One region of the Tissierella pigra genome, then DNA from elsewhere that is predicted to be linked to it. Evidence: riboswitches for the same ligand, from Rfam matches in the RefSeq annotation. Region 1 holds a riboswitch; each other region holds the start of a gene.

Region 1 (5,050 bases):
ATATGAATGTATATAATAATATTTCATTTGGACTTAGGATGAAGAAGGTTAAAAAAGACACTATTAATGGTCTTGTGAAAGATACTTTAAAAATAGTAGATCTCCAAGGTTATGAAAAGCGATATCCTTACCAGCTTTCAGGTGGCGAACAGCAGAGAGTGGCATTGGCAAGATGTATTGTTACTAAGCCCAAGGTATTACTACTAGATGAGCCCTTGAGTGCAGTAGATGCGAAGCTTCGAAAATCTTTACAAGCTAGGATAAAGGAAATACATAGAGAACTTAATATGACTTCTATATTTGTCACCCACGATCAAGATGAAGCAATGACTATGTCAGATACAATTCATATAATGAGAGATGGTATTATAGAACAATCAGGAACCCCTTTTGAAGTCTATAGTAATCCAAAAAGTATTTTTGCGGCAAGTTTTGTTGGAAATTACAATATATTGGAAAAAGATCAATTCTCAAAACTAATAAATCAAGAGTATTCAACTTATTCAAAAATTGTAATTAGGCCAGAGACTATTGAAATATCTCATGTTAAACTAGAATCTTGCAAAGATTCATATTCTGTTTCGGGTAAAATTATTGGTATACTCCCTCAAGGTAATATTATAAGATATACAGTTGATATCAATTCTGTTTCTTTAAAAGTGGATGTGCTCTTTAATGATTTGGAACTTTATGCTTTGGGACAAGAAGTATATTTAAAATTTAAGAAAAATCATTGTATTAATCTATAACTATGGAATAGTTAAGGAGGATGGAAATTGAAAAGGAATAAAAAGATAATATTAATTTGTCATTGTATCATTAATTCCAATTCTAAGGTTGAAGGTCTTAGTCAGTATGGGGGAATTTTTAAGGAATTTGTAAATCTTATTGCAGAGAAAGATATTGGTATTATTCAACTTCCTTGTCCAGAAATGATTGTATATGGAATAAAAAGATGGGGCCATGTAAAGGAGCAATTTGATACCTTATTTTATAGAGAACAATGTAGAGAAATGCTTAGACCAATAGTTCAACAGACTAAAAGTTATATTGATGCAGGATATGAGATTCTAGGAGTTGTGGGTATAGATGGAAGTCCAAGTTGTGGAGTTAATTATACTTGTTCTGGAGAATTCAGAGGAGAGATTTCGAATAATGATGAATTAGAAAGCATCCTTGAAACTTTAAAGGAAGTTAAAGGTTCTGGTATATTTATGGAAGAGTTAACAAATTATCTGAAAGAATCTGGAATAAAGATACCCTTTATAGCAATTAATGAAAATGATGTATATAGTTCTTTGGATAAAATAGCAGAATTTATAAACTAGAAAACAGTAATTCTCCTATTTATCAGTTGTTAGCTCGAGAATAAAAAAGGCTGTTTCATAACTGATAAACCAGTTATGAAACAGCCTCATTTTATATTATACTTATTTTTATTTTAATATAGAATTAATGAACCATATATTTTTACTATAATCAGCAACGTAGTCTTCAAATATGGCTACAGTTTCAAAGTCTCCTTCTTCATCAGCTATATTTCTGATTTCAGTTGCTAATATTTTCATTTTTTCTAAATCTGTTTTAACTATTTCTAATGATTCTTTAATTGCAAAATCTTTAGCCTTGATTTCTTCAATATCTGAATTATCTAGGTATTCAGCCATAGTTGATAATGGCATTATATCTTTCATCTTTAATAATTCTGCAACTTCGTCTAGATTTTCAAATAATTTGTCATATAGACCTTCAGTAAATTCGTGAACTTGAACAAATTGGTTACCTACAACATTCCAATGGATATTGTGGAATTTAATATTCAATACAGCCAAATTTGATAAATATTTTTGTAATAAATTTACATGTTTCATATAACCCCTCCTAAAAATTTTTAATTAACTATTAATTAGTATCTTTCTTTAATCTAATTATATGATAAAATAAGATAAACAAAAAGGCACAAATTTGTTCGTAAGGATGTGAAATTATGAAAAGCAAAATTTCTAATGGATTTGAAATTGTACATGATTTAATTAAACTAAGATGGATACCAGAAATTCTAAAGTCTATCCATCTTGGGAATGGACGGTATAAGGATATTTTAAATAGTATCCCATATATGAGTCATACAGAATTAAATAGGAAATTAACTATATTACTAGACAGAAAGGTTATAGAGAAAATAACCGATGGAAGTGATAACTACTATTCCTTGCAGAGCTTTGGCAAAGATTTAGTTCATATTTTTTATCACTTAGAAGATTTGGAGGATAAGTATTTTGAGCAAAAATCTGGATAAACAGGTATAATGAGTTGATTTCCTTGTATTAAACATTCATCAGGTCTTAAGTATTAATAAAAAGATAACAAACATATTTGCTGAAGCTTGTGTGGAATTTATTTATGTAGTATAATGTTGATTAAAATTGAATATAGGATAAATAGGTTTATAGAATTATTATTCTATTGTAATAGGGAAGTAGGGTGTAAATCCCTCACGGTCCCGCCGCTGTAAAAGAATAGTCTTTTCTAAATGCCACTGGGAAACTGGGAAGGCAGAAAAGATGATTAAGCTTGAGTCAGAATACCTTCCTATTTTATTAGCAGAATAACTCTACGGTAGATGGAGAAAGCTAGTTTTTAAGTAAATTGCTTTATTTGGCTATCCTTCTGATGATTATTTTCAGAAGGTTTTTTGATAGCAATTATTTTTGGATTTAAAACAACAAAAATGGTCTATATATAGGCTTACAAAACTCCAGCAATCGTAGAATTCTATGAATGTTGGAGTTTTTTATGTACCGTAAAAAGAAAGGGTGAAAAAGATGAAAAAGTATAAAAACATATTGTGGTTAATGATTTTGGCTGTAATAACCACTAGTATTTCAGGTTGTACCAAAACCACAGGAGTAGGTGGTTTAACCAATGTTCAGAATACAGAAAAGGTAGATGATACTCAGCTATCAATAACTGTAGAAGGAGACAAGTATCCCTTAACTGTAAAGGACTTTTTAAAAAAGGAAACTATTTTAAAAGAGAAACCAGAGAAGATAGCTGTATTGTCTGGTACTCCTTTAAACATTTGGTACGATTTAGGAGGCAAGTCTGTATGTACATCTGACGTATCAGACAATGTGAAACTTATACCAGAGTATAGAGAGGAAATACGAAATCTTCCAACTATAGGGCCTGTATATTCTATAGATATGGAGTCTGTAATACCTCATAAGCCAGATTTAATTATAGCTCAAGTTGGAACCCAATCAACTCAAGCAAAGAAGTTAAGAGAAATGGGTTTTAATGTAATCACTACTCATATAAGAGGATATGATGATGTGGTGTCTACATATAAGGCATTTGGAAAAATACTTGAGAAGGAAGAACTAGCTGAAACTAAAATAAAGGAACTGGAAAAACAGAAAAAAGAAATTGTATCAAAATTACCAGATGAATCTAAATCTGTAGTTATATTATATATAACTTCTAAAACACTTGCTGTAAAACTAGATAATAGTATAGCAGGAGATGTTGCTAAGATATTGAGACTTAAAAATATTGCATCTGATTTACCACCAGATACTATAGGATCAGAAACTACGCCATTGGATATAGAGTATATAGTGGAGAAAAATCCAGATTATGTTTTGGTTACCAGTATGATTTCCAGTAATGAAGAAGCTATAAAATCCATAGAGGAAGAATTTAACACAAATCCAGTATGGAGTGGGGTAAAAGCTGTACAGGAAGGTCGTGTTATTCATCTTCCACAGGAATACTTTTTGTATAATGCAGGGCCTTATTATAATGAAGCCATAGAATATATGGCTAAAAATATTTATCCAGAAATTTATGAAGAGGTGAATAAGTAGGATGAAAAGCGATATTTCCCTTAAAGACAATAAAGGTTTTAAAATAACCATTATTGCTATTTTAATAATACTGTTTTTTGTGGGTTTTATACTGGGAAATACTAAAGGCACTCTTGAAGTTGGGGCAAAACGTATATTTGAAGTTATTATGACAGATGACGGAAGTGCGGAAAGAATGGTAATTTGGAATATTAGATTGCCAAGAATGATATTAGCTGCTTTAGTAGGTGCAAACCTTGCTTTATCAGGTGCTATTTTACAAGGGGTTATGAAGAATCCTTTAGCAGATCCAAGTATTATTGGTATAAGTAGTGGTGCAGGGCTTTTTGGTATAGCAGTATTAGTTATCTTTCCTCAGCATGTTGGTTTAGTACCTATTGCCGCCTTTATAGGGGCTATGTTAGCAGCTTTTATAATATATATTTTATCTTGGAAGGGTGGAATACAAACTACAAGAATAATATTAGCAGGTGTAGCTGTATCGGCCTTATTCGGAGCAGGTATTTCAGGTATGCTAGTTTTCTATAGTGACCGTGTTCATGGAGCATTAACCTTTATGAATGGAAGTTTATCTTCAAGGTCTTGGCCAGAAGTATATACCATATTACCTTATACCATAATAGGAATTATTTTAGTAAATATATTTGCAGAGAAACTTAATATTTTAATATTAGGTGATGATGTTGCAAGGGGTTTAGGGTTAAATGTAGAGGCTGCAAGACTTGGATTTACTGTTCTCGCTGCTCTTCTAGCTGCTAGTGCAGTAAGTGTTGTAGGACTTTTAGGATTTGTTGGTCTTATAGTGCCTCACAGTATAAGACTAATAATGGGAAATGATTATAATTATATGTTTCCTGCAACAGCATTATTAGGCTCTATACTTCTAATGTTTAGTGATACCTTTGCAAGAACGTTTTTAAGTCCAACGGAGATACCAGTAGGTATTGTAATGGCAGTATTAGGAGCACCATTCTTTTTATTCTTGCTGAGGAGGGAGTAAATGGATGAATAATAATATTATACTAGAGATTAAAGATTTAAGTATAAGCTATAAAAACAAGAATGTTTTAAAAGAAATAAATCTAAAGATAGAAAAAGAAAAGGTTTATTCTATAATTGGACCAAATGGTTGTGGAAAAACTACCTTAATGCGTACCATAAGCAGAGGTATAAAGCCTAAA
Region 2 (5,050 bases), 950 kb from region 1:
AGTAAAAATAAAGTTGAAGTTGTATTTTATCAAGAGGAAGTAAATAATTTCTCCTCAGATAATGTTCATATAGGAGACCCTGCTTCTGAAGCTTTACAAAATGTTAGTTTTGGTACTGTTACAGATATTAAGATAGGCGAATCTGTATCTTGGGATTCAACTGTGGAAGGCAAGCAATTTTCCTCTCCCAGAGAAGGTTATTCATCTATATATATAAGTATGGAAGCTGATGGTACTTTAGGACCTAATGGAATAAACCTTGGTGGTTCTACTTATTATATTGGACAAACCATCACCCTAAGAGCTGGTAACTCAATATTCTATGGGAAAATTCATAGTGCAGATAAAATATAGGAGGTAGTTTTCATGAGTAAAAATAATTTAAAACCAAAAAGAAAATTCACCATTATAGATGGGATTATTATATTTGTTCTTGTAGTTGGAATTGCTGCAGTGGGCAATAAATTTAAAAAAGCACAGGTAAATACTCCATTTGTGGCTAAATCAGATAAGATTGAAATTTCTTATTTTGTTGAAGAAATACCTGAATCTGCTGCAACTTCAATAGAAATTGGTGATTCTGTGAGAGAATCAATTCAAAATGCTAATTTCGGCAAAGTTTCAGATAAAGTTGTAGACCAGTCCATATCTTGGTCTAGAGATGTAGATGGAAATTATGTACCTTCTACTAAAGAAGGATATGCTTCATTGTATATAACTATGGAAGCTGATGGAATTATAGGTAAAAATGGTGTAACTATTGATAAATCTATTTATTATATAGGTCAAACCCTTACTATATATGCAGGTAACTCAATGTTACAAAATGGAAGAATAGCTGAAATTAAAAAAGTTGAATAGCCATTGGAAGGTGATGAAAATGGAATACCTTATAAATAACAGCTTAATTATTGGATATATATATAAGTTGTTAATGTTTGTAAAAAATAAGTTTAAAGATTCTTTAATATATGGACTGTCCATCTCCTTTGTTAAAAAGATACAATATTACCTATCTTATAGCAAGATTTGGAACTACTTAAAAAGACCTGATTATTTAGATACTATTTGGCGAAATAGTTTTATCTATAGAGTTCTAGACAAATGCTTAAATGGACCAATTATCTTCTTTAGGAAATTTTATTTAAAATATGAAGAAGCTTTTTCCTATAGTTATATATTTAAGTTTATTAAATTTTTAATAAGTAGGTTTGAAATAGTCATAGGACTAACTTTAATCTTTACTTTTATAATACCAGACCATAGATGGTACAATATTTATGGAGTTTTATTTACTTTAATTCTTCTTATATTATTTATTATAAAGATTATAATTGAACCTGCTAAATCCATAGATATTTTTCATTTAGATTTTAGCTTAGTGCTGTTTTTTGCTACAATAACTTTAGCAACTGTAACATCTTTATTTCCTAGGGAAAGTATAAATTACTTTATTTATTATTTAATCTCATTTATTACAGTGATTATAATTATTAGTTCTATTGATTCAACAGATGAATTAAATAGGCTTATTGAATTACTTCTTATGGGAACTTTTCTTACAGTACTATATGGTATATGGCAATGGAAAGTAGTTGGTATAGAGGTTAATCCTTCTTTAACTGATTTGACAGTTAATCAAAGTATGTCTGGTAGAGTATTTTCAACTATGGGAAATCCTAATATATATGGAGAATTGTTGGTTCTTACTATGCCGTTTTTAGGGACTGTATTTTTTAACTCAAAATCTTGGTGGAAAAAAGCATTTATCCTATGTATATCTTTACCTATTGTTGTAATACTTTTGAAAACAGGCTCTAGATCTGCTTGGGTATCCTTTGCATTTGCAATGTTTATATTTGTATTCTTTAAAAATAAAAAGCTTCTGCCTTTTATGATTTTAATTGGAATACTATGTATCCCAATATTACCTCAATCTATTTATAGAAGAATACTAACAATATTTAACCCAAACGATTCATCTATAAAGTATAGAAAACAAATTTTAGAACCTGCTATACCTATGTTGAAAAATTATTGGCTTGGTGGTGTAGGTCTAGGAAATCAAGTATTTAATACTATATATAAAAGATATAAATCCTTTGCATTAAAGACTGTAGCTCATACTCATAATCTTTATTTACAACTTTGGTTAGAAGCTGGAATATTGGCTTTAGGATCATTTATATTATTAATATTTAGATTATTTAAGAAATCTATGGTGTTGATATTTAATAAAAAAGATGATTCCATTAATAATATATTAATAGCTTGTATATCTGGTATAGGTGGACTAATGGTTATGGGATTTGCTGATCATGTGTGGTTTTATAATAGAATTCTATTCTTGTTTTTTATAGTAGTTGGAATATGCCTTTGTGGATTGAAACTATTAAATAAACAAGAGGAAAAGAAATAGACTGATTTCCTATTATACTCATAAATCTTGACAACAATTCAACTTTTTAGTAGAATTGAGTCGACAATTAAATAAAAAAAATAGGTTCTAATTTTAGATTAAAAGGGAAGTTGGGTGAAAGTCCCACACGGTCCCGCCGCTGTAAAAGAGAAGTTTTTTCAAATATGCCACTAGGAAACTGGGAAGGCTGAAAAAATGTAGATCCTTGAGTCAGAATACCTGCCTATTTTTTATTACTATACTTTACGGAAGATGAAGGAGGTAGATTAGAATAGGAAAAATGTATTTTCTATAAGCAATCCTTTATTAATTTAAATAGGATTGTTTTTTTATTTTTAAAATTAGGAGGAATTATGAAAATAGCAATAGGTGTATGTGAAAAAATCAATGGTATTTGTACAACAATGGGATGTTTTAAAGCTTATAATAATAAGGAAAAGCATTTTGAAGAGTATAAAAATATAAGTACAGAATTAGTTTCTTTTTTTACCTGTGATATATGTTCTAAAAATACTAAAGAAAATATAGAAAATATCAGTAAAAAACTAAAAGAATTTGAAGTAGAAAGACTACATTTAGGTGTATGTGTAGTAAAATGCAAAGCAAATATATTAGAAGAAATAAAGGAAGTTTTTACAAAGAATAATATAGAAGTAATAGAAGGAACTCATTAATATATAGGGGGAAACAGAATGAAAAAGTTTTTAAGTATATTTTTAGCAACAGCAATAATGTTTAGTATTACAGGTTGTAATAAGAAATCTGAAGAAGTTAAAGATGAAAATGTAATTGTGGAAGATACCGTGGAAAGTACAGAAGTTAAAAATGAACACTATCCAGTAATCATAACCACATATAATTATGAAAAAGAACCTATAGAAATTACTTTTGAAAAAACACCAGAAAAAGTAGTAGCTGTATATCAAAACTCCATTGAAACATTGTTAGCATTAGGTCTTGAGGATAAAATAGTGGCGGCAGCAGGACTTGACCATGATGTAAAAGATGAATATAAAGAAGCCTTTAGTAAAGTAAAATATTACGATAATGTTCCTACAAAAGAAGAAGTTATAGGGCTTGAAGCAGATTTTATATTAAGCTGGTATTCTTTTTTTGGGGAAAAGAGACTTGGAGATGTTGGGTTTTGGCATGAAAGAAATATAAATACTTATATGGCACAAAATAGCGGAGTTTCTAAACCAGATTCTATTGAAAATGAATATAACGATATATTAAATATGGGAAAAATCTTTAATGTAGAGGATAAAGCAAAGGCTATAGTTGATAATATGAAGGCTGAAATCGAAAAAGCCAAAGAATTTGGAAAAGATAGGGAACCAGTAAAAACAGTTATTTTAGAAATAGGAAAAGAAAATACTTTTAGAATTTATGGAGAAGACAGTATTGGAGGAAATATTGCCACTTTAGTTGGAGCAGATTTAGTAGCAAAAGAAAATGGTAGAATTGGTGCAGAAGATTTAGTAAATCTTAATCCTGAAGTTATATTTACTGTTTATTATGGAGATGCCATAGATCGAGATACGGCTTTACAATCTATAATGGAAAATCCAGCATTATCAAGTATATCAGCTATACAACATAATAGAGTATATTCCATTATGTTAAGTGAAGTTTATGCAAGTGGTATAAGAACCTTAGATGGTATAATATCCATAAGCAAAGGATTATATCCAGAGCTTAACTAGGAGTCGACTATGAAAGAAAAACTTGTAAAAAGAAATAATAATCAAGGATTATTTAAGGGAACGCCTATTTATGTAGGCGTTACTCTTCTTTTAATAGTTACACTAATTTTTTCTATATTAACATCTGTAACTATGGGTTCTGTAGATATATCAGCTAAAGATATATATCAAATAATTTTCTATAAATTATTTGATATAGGAACTGAAGAAAGCTTACCAAGTAGTTCAGCTATTGATATTGTATGGTTTATTAGACTTCCTAGAATAATCCTTGCCACCTGTGTTGGAATGGGACTTTCCATATCAGGTCTAATCATGCAGGCAGTAGTAAAAAATCCATTGGCAGATCCGTATATATTGGGAGTATCTTCAGGAGCATATTTAGGGGCTACCATTGCCATTATGTTAGGAGTCGGGTCCTTTTTAGGCCCTAATTACGTGGGAATCTGTGCTTTTATAGGTGCCTTTATAATTTCAATTTTAGTAATGGTAATGTCAAATATAAACAGTAAAGCAAATTCTACAAAATTATTGTTATCAGGTATGGCACTTAGTTCCCTTTGTTCTGCCTTTTCAAGCTTTATAATATATTATACTGATGATAAAGAAAGGCTTAGAAGTATTACTGACTGGATAATGGGTAGTTTAGCAGGAGCAAATTGGGATACTATAAAATTTATATTTCCAATAATTTTAATTGCTGTAGTATTTTTCATAACACAATATAGAACTTTAAATTTAATGTTACTTGGAGATGAAGTTTCTATTACTTTAGGAAAAGATCTACATATATATCGTCAAATATATCTATTAGTAACTTCTTTAATAATAGGGCTTATAGTTTATTCATCTGGAATAATAGGATTTGTTGGATTAATAATTCCACATATAGTAAGGATATTATTTGGAACAGACCATAAGAAAA
Region 3 (5,050 bases), 2.5 Mb from region 1:
TGGATAATTTTATATTCACCTAATCCCCTTAGACATACCTCAACTTCAAATCCTTCTTTTTCAAGTATTGATTTCCATGAATCATCTTCTTCTGAAGCCATATCATTTTGGGCATGATCTCCTGCTACTAACATAAGTGGTTTTAATTTTACCCTTTTTATATTTTTTTCTTTTAATTTCATTACTATATCTTCTATGGTTTTACTTCCCTCTACTGTACCAATAAATATATTTTTAAAACCTTCCTTATGATAAGTATTTTCCAACACCTCATAAGCTTCATCTGCCTCATGGTCAGAACCATGTCCCATGAAAACTAAAGCTTCATTATTTCCTAATTCATTAACTCCAGTATCATGTACAATACTTTTATGGTCTTCTTCTAGCCAAAGTAACGGCAATCCTACCTTTATATCATACTTAGTAAGTTTATCATATTCATGCCCAGGAATTATATGCAAAGGTTGAATATATATTTCTTCTATACCTTGATTCTTCATTTCTTCTATTGCTTCTATTTCATTTAACACATTAATATTATCTCTTTGCTTTAATCTACGAACAACTATCCTAGAGGTAAAAGCCCTTAGTACCAAATAATCTTTGTACCTTTCCTTTATTCTATCCTCTATACTTTCTATACATAACTTTCTAGTCTCTTCATAAGTAGTTCCAAAACTAGCTACTATTATTCCTTTTTTCATAAAATCCCCTTTCCTTTATATAAATTAAATTCTTCTTCATTTTTAAATAATGGTAAATCAAATTTTTGATGAATTCTTACAAGCCATGGTTTAACCAATCTTGCTTCTTCAATTAGCTTATCTTCCGTAAAAATCAGTTCTTTCTCTCCTTGTCCAATGATATTACCCTTACTGAGTATATAAATATAATCGCAAATATCATAGATTAAATCCATATCGTGGCTGGAGATTATAATTGTTTTATCTTTACTTATTTCATTTATTATTTCCTTCATCTGCTTAGTCATATATGGATCAAGTCCAGAGGTAGGTTCGTCTAATAGCAATACTTTAGAGTCCATAACTAAAACTCCTGCAATGGCAATTCTTTTCTTTTGCCCATAACTTAAAAAATGTACAGGTTTATTTACTAAATCAAGTCCACCAACCTTTTCCAATGCTTTAAATACTTTTTCCTTGATTATATCTTCAGCAACATCAATGTTTCTTAAAGAAAAAGCTATATCATCAAATACATTAGAATAAAATAGCTGTTGGTCAGGATTTTGAAATACAATATTAACCTGCTTTCTATATTCCCTTAAATATTTTTTATCATATTTTAGGGATGTATCATTATATATTACCTCACCTTTACTTGGTCTTAATATTCCCATAATATTTAAAAATAAGGTGGATTTTCCTGAACCATTAGCTCCAATAATTCCTATTACTTTTCCCTTATATGTATCTATGTTTATATTGTTTAATGCATTTGTACCATCTTCATATTTATAGTATAAATTATTTATCTTTAACATTTAATCACCTAGTTTAAATTCCCCATCATATAATTTACATTCAAGGGATATATTCATTTCATTATGTTTTATAAATATTCTAAGGAAAAGATTTCTAATAAGTAATGATATAGATTTTAATGAATTTCTCTTATTTTCATATCCAAACTTCATGGTTTGTGCCATATGAATATTATTTGCTTCTTCTATAAATATAAATATACTTCTATAAATAAGTACCATCAATTCTATAAATAGACTAGGTACTTTTAATTTTTTTAAAACTTTAATAATGTCTATTATTGGAGTAGTTAATATCAGAAAATATACTGATGTTAGAGATGATAACACTGTGGTAAATAATTTAGCTCCAGTATTGAAGGATTCATAAGTTATACCTATATAACTGTTTATAAGCTTAAAACAATAAATATAATTTACATCATTAACTGAAATTACTATTGCTACTATACTGACTAATAAAAATGATAATGGGATAAGTAACATTTTAAAATAGGCTTTACAAGGAATTTTAGCTATTCCAACTATTAATACAGACATAAGTATAATAGTCAATAAATCAAAATAATAATTGTTGATTATTCTTGATATAATTATAGTACCACAGGCAAGAAGTATCTTTGCCTGTGGTGAGTAACATCTTATTTTGTTTGTATAAGCATATTTATCTATTAGCAACAATTTTTCGTCTTTCCTTTAGTACTCCAAATGTATAGCCTATAATTCCAGCACCTATTGCTACCTGTAATGAAAACAATAAACTTTCAATTTCCCCACTTGGTGGTTCCCATAATGGCTCAAACCATGGTTCATACTCTGGATTTATTTCTTGAATCAGTCCCTCTGCTTGCCCATCTGCTCCTTCAAATTCTGAGTCTCTTTTTATGATCAATGGAGTGATTATTATTATAACTGCTAAAAGTAAAAGGATAATATTTTTTTTATATAGACTCTTCAAGTTCAATCACTCCTTCTTTTTTATATTCTGCAATAAGATTAAATACCATTAAAGTTATAATTCCTTCAACTATTGCCAATGGCAATTGAGTAACTGCAAATATTGATATGAATTTTGTTAAAGATGTAAAAAATCCTCCTGCTGCATCTGGAAATGCAATAGAAAGTTGAATAGATGTAATAATATAAGTTGCTAAATCTCCTAAAGCTGCTGCTAAAAATACTGCTAATCCCCTGTTCTTATTTTTCAAAGACTTATAAATCCAAAATGATACTAAAGGCCCTACTACAGCCATGGAAAATACATTGGCTCCCAATGTTGTAATTCCACCATGAGCTAATAATAGAGATTGGAACAATAGTACAATGGTTCCTATTACTGTCATAGTCGTTGGTCCAAACATTATTGCTCCCAAGCCTACTCCTGTTGGATGAGAACAAGACCCTGTAACAGACGGAATTTTAAGTGCAGATAAAACAAAAGCAAATCCACCTACTAAACCTAAAAACATTTTTTGCTCTGGCTTTAAACCTTTACTTAGTTTCTTAAATCCTGCAATTAAAAATGGTAAAGATAGCACTGCCCATACAATAGCCCATTTCAATGGTAAAAACCCCTCCATAATGTGCATTGCATGACCTAGTTGTGGAGTTACAAGTAAAAGCAACAATACACTCCACATCATTAATCTTTTTTTCATAAAATCACCTCTCATTTATTTTTAAAGGAATACTCTCCTTTATAACTAAATTAGGTGACCATAAAGGAAATAAAAAGTCCCTAACCAAAATAGATTAGGGATGGAAATTATACTAGACTTAATTGTAAATAGTATAAAGTTAAGATTTTCCTTCCCTCCGAAGGTCACTTCAATACTACTAGGCAGGTCTCCTGACTTGTGATTTATCTTACTTTCAGTACCTTCCCAGATTTCTCCAGTGGTATAAACTGATTTCATCATCACTTACAGTAGCGGGGGCTGTATAAGACTTTCACTTATTTCCCTATTAATCATTTATAGAACCTAATGTATTATATTTAATTTTCACTTTAATGCTATCATAAAACAATATTTAATACAAGATATTTTTATATTCTAAAATATGACCTTTTTTATCAATTTAATTGTTTCAGAATACTAGCTTATTAAATAAACCTAAGTTATCTATTGATACACATATTCTTCCCCTCGAGTATCAAGAACAGTTAAGGATGATAAGTTCAGACGTAAATACACTTCTCCTTCCTCCTCATATTCTTCTAATACTCCTATAGCTTCTACCCAATCATTTTCATCAGGATATTCACCAGACCAAACTACTTCAAAACCTGCATTATCATCATATCCACAACACCCTGGTCCATAACGAATAACAAAATTATAGTTTGTATCATTTACATCATAATAAATTGAAGTAAATATACCTTCATATTTAATAGTTTTTCCTAAATAGTCTTCAGAATTTATATAAATATCATTGGTTTGGGCAATGAACATTTTTTCCTTTATTTCGATTATATCCATATCAGAAGGGGGAATATCTATGGTACTATGCTGGATTCCATCATTTTGTGAGTCCGTCTCTTGTATAATAGTTGAAATATCATCAGAAGAATTATCCTCTTGGATTTGCTCCTTACATCCAGTCAATAATATAAGGCAAACAAATATCATTATAAGGTATTTTTTCATTACTTAATCCCTCTTTTCTCTATTCCATTTATAGACTTAACTCCATTTACCTTCATTCTAACTAAGTTTCCAAACCAAAATAATACAAAGGCTCCAATATTAACTATAACTACACTGGCTCCAGTAGGTGTAGCATAAACATAAGAACCTACTACTCCCAAAAAGAAGCAGATTATAGATATAATAGCTGAACAAATTGTCACAGTTTTAAATTGCTTACAAAATCGCATCGATGTTAGGGCAGGAAATATAATTAAACTGGAAATAAGTAGGGCACCCATCATTCGCATACCTAATACAATTGTTATTGCTGTTAAAAATGCAATTAACATATTGTAAATGTCAGTTTTTATACCTGTAGCTTTAGCAAAATTTTCGTCAAAGGTTACTGCAAAAACTTTATTATAAAGAAGTATAAACATTCCTAAGACTAAGATGGACAGTGTCACACTTAATTTAACATCTGCATGGCTCATACTTAAAATGCTTCCAAATAAATAGTTACATACATCGGTGTTCATACCAGTAGTCATGGATATAGCTACAACACCAATGGCAAGTGAACTTGTGGAAATTATGGCAATAGCAGCATCACCTTTAATTTTACTATTTTCACTAATCCGAAGTAGCAGAAATGCAGCCATAACACATACGGGTATGGAAATTGTCAAAGGCGCTACATTCATGGCTGTGGCAATAGCCAAAGTTCCAAAGCCTACATGGGATAAGCCATCGCCAATCATTGAATAGCGTTTCAGCACCAAACTCACACCAAGCAATGCTGCACAAAGGGAAACCAACAATCCTACAATTACTGCTCTAACAAGAAATGGATATGAAAACATTTGAATTAATATATTAACCATGCTACTCACCTCCTAAAAAACCATATCCA

Evidence for each region. Region 1 has a riboswitch for cobalamin ahead of KQI41_RS17860 (ABC transporter substrate-binding protein). Riboswitches for the same ligand answer to the same signal wherever they lie in the genome.
Region 2: another riboswitch for cobalamin. It lies ahead of KQI41_RS13490 (CGGC domain-containing protein); the one in region 1 lies ahead of KQI41_RS17860 (ABC transporter substrate-binding protein).
Region 3: another riboswitch for cobalamin. It lies ahead of KQI41_RS05970 (energy-coupling factor ABC transporter permease); the one in region 1 lies ahead of KQI41_RS17860 (ABC transporter substrate-binding protein).

What each region holds. Positions count from the first base shown of each region.
Region 1 is NZ_JAHLPJ010000001.1:3,689,141-3,694,190, reverse strand. Features, by position in the region: gene KQI41_RS17880 (ABC transporter ATP-binding protein) at 1-749, shown strand, start outside; gene KQI41_RS17875 (CD3072 family TudS-related putative desulfidase) at 777-1,328, shown strand; gene KQI41_RS17870 (Dps family protein) at 1,437-1,871, opposite strand; gene KQI41_RS17865 (winged helix-turn-helix transcriptional regulator) at 1,988-2,299, shown strand; cobalamin riboswitch at 2,427-2,610, shown strand; gene KQI41_RS17860 (ABC transporter substrate-binding protein) at 2,826-3,869, shown strand; gene KQI41_RS17855 (FecCD family ABC transporter permease) at 3,871-4,869, shown strand; gene KQI41_RS17850 (ABC transporter ATP-binding protein) at 4,874-5,050, shown strand, end outside.
Region 2 is NZ_JAHLPJ010000001.1:2,743,233-2,748,282, forward strand. Features, by position in the region: gene KQI41_RS13475 (DUF4330 domain-containing protein) at 1-354, shown strand, start outside; gene KQI41_RS13480 (DUF4330 domain-containing protein) at 367-861, shown strand; gene KQI41_RS13485 (O-antigen ligase family protein) at 881-2,419, shown strand; cobalamin riboswitch at 2,485-2,660, shown strand; gene KQI41_RS13490 (CGGC domain-containing protein) at 2,773-3,093, shown strand; gene KQI41_RS13495 (ABC transporter substrate-binding protein) at 3,112-4,125, shown strand; gene KQI41_RS13500 (FecCD family ABC transporter permease) at 4,135-5,050, shown strand, end outside.
Region 3 is NZ_JAHLPJ010000001.1:1,217,652-1,222,701, reverse strand. Features, by position in the region: gene KQI41_RS05990 (sirohydrochlorin cobaltochelatase) at 1-704, opposite strand, end outside; gene KQI41_RS05985 (energy-coupling factor ABC transporter ATP-binding protein) at 701-1,504, opposite strand; gene cbiQ (cobalt ECF transporter T component CbiQ) at 1,505-2,185, opposite strand; gene KQI41_RS05975 (energy-coupling factor ABC transporter substrate-binding protein) at 2,169-2,462, opposite strand; gene KQI41_RS05970 (energy-coupling factor ABC transporter permease) at 2,446-3,162, opposite strand; cobalamin riboswitch at 3,326-3,505, opposite strand; gene KQI41_RS05965 (TIGR03943 family putative permease subunit) at 3,628-4,155, opposite strand; gene KQI41_RS05960 (metal ABC transporter permease) at 4,155-5,021, opposite strand; gene KQI41_RS05955 (metal ABC transporter ATP-binding protein) at 5,023-5,050, opposite strand, start outside.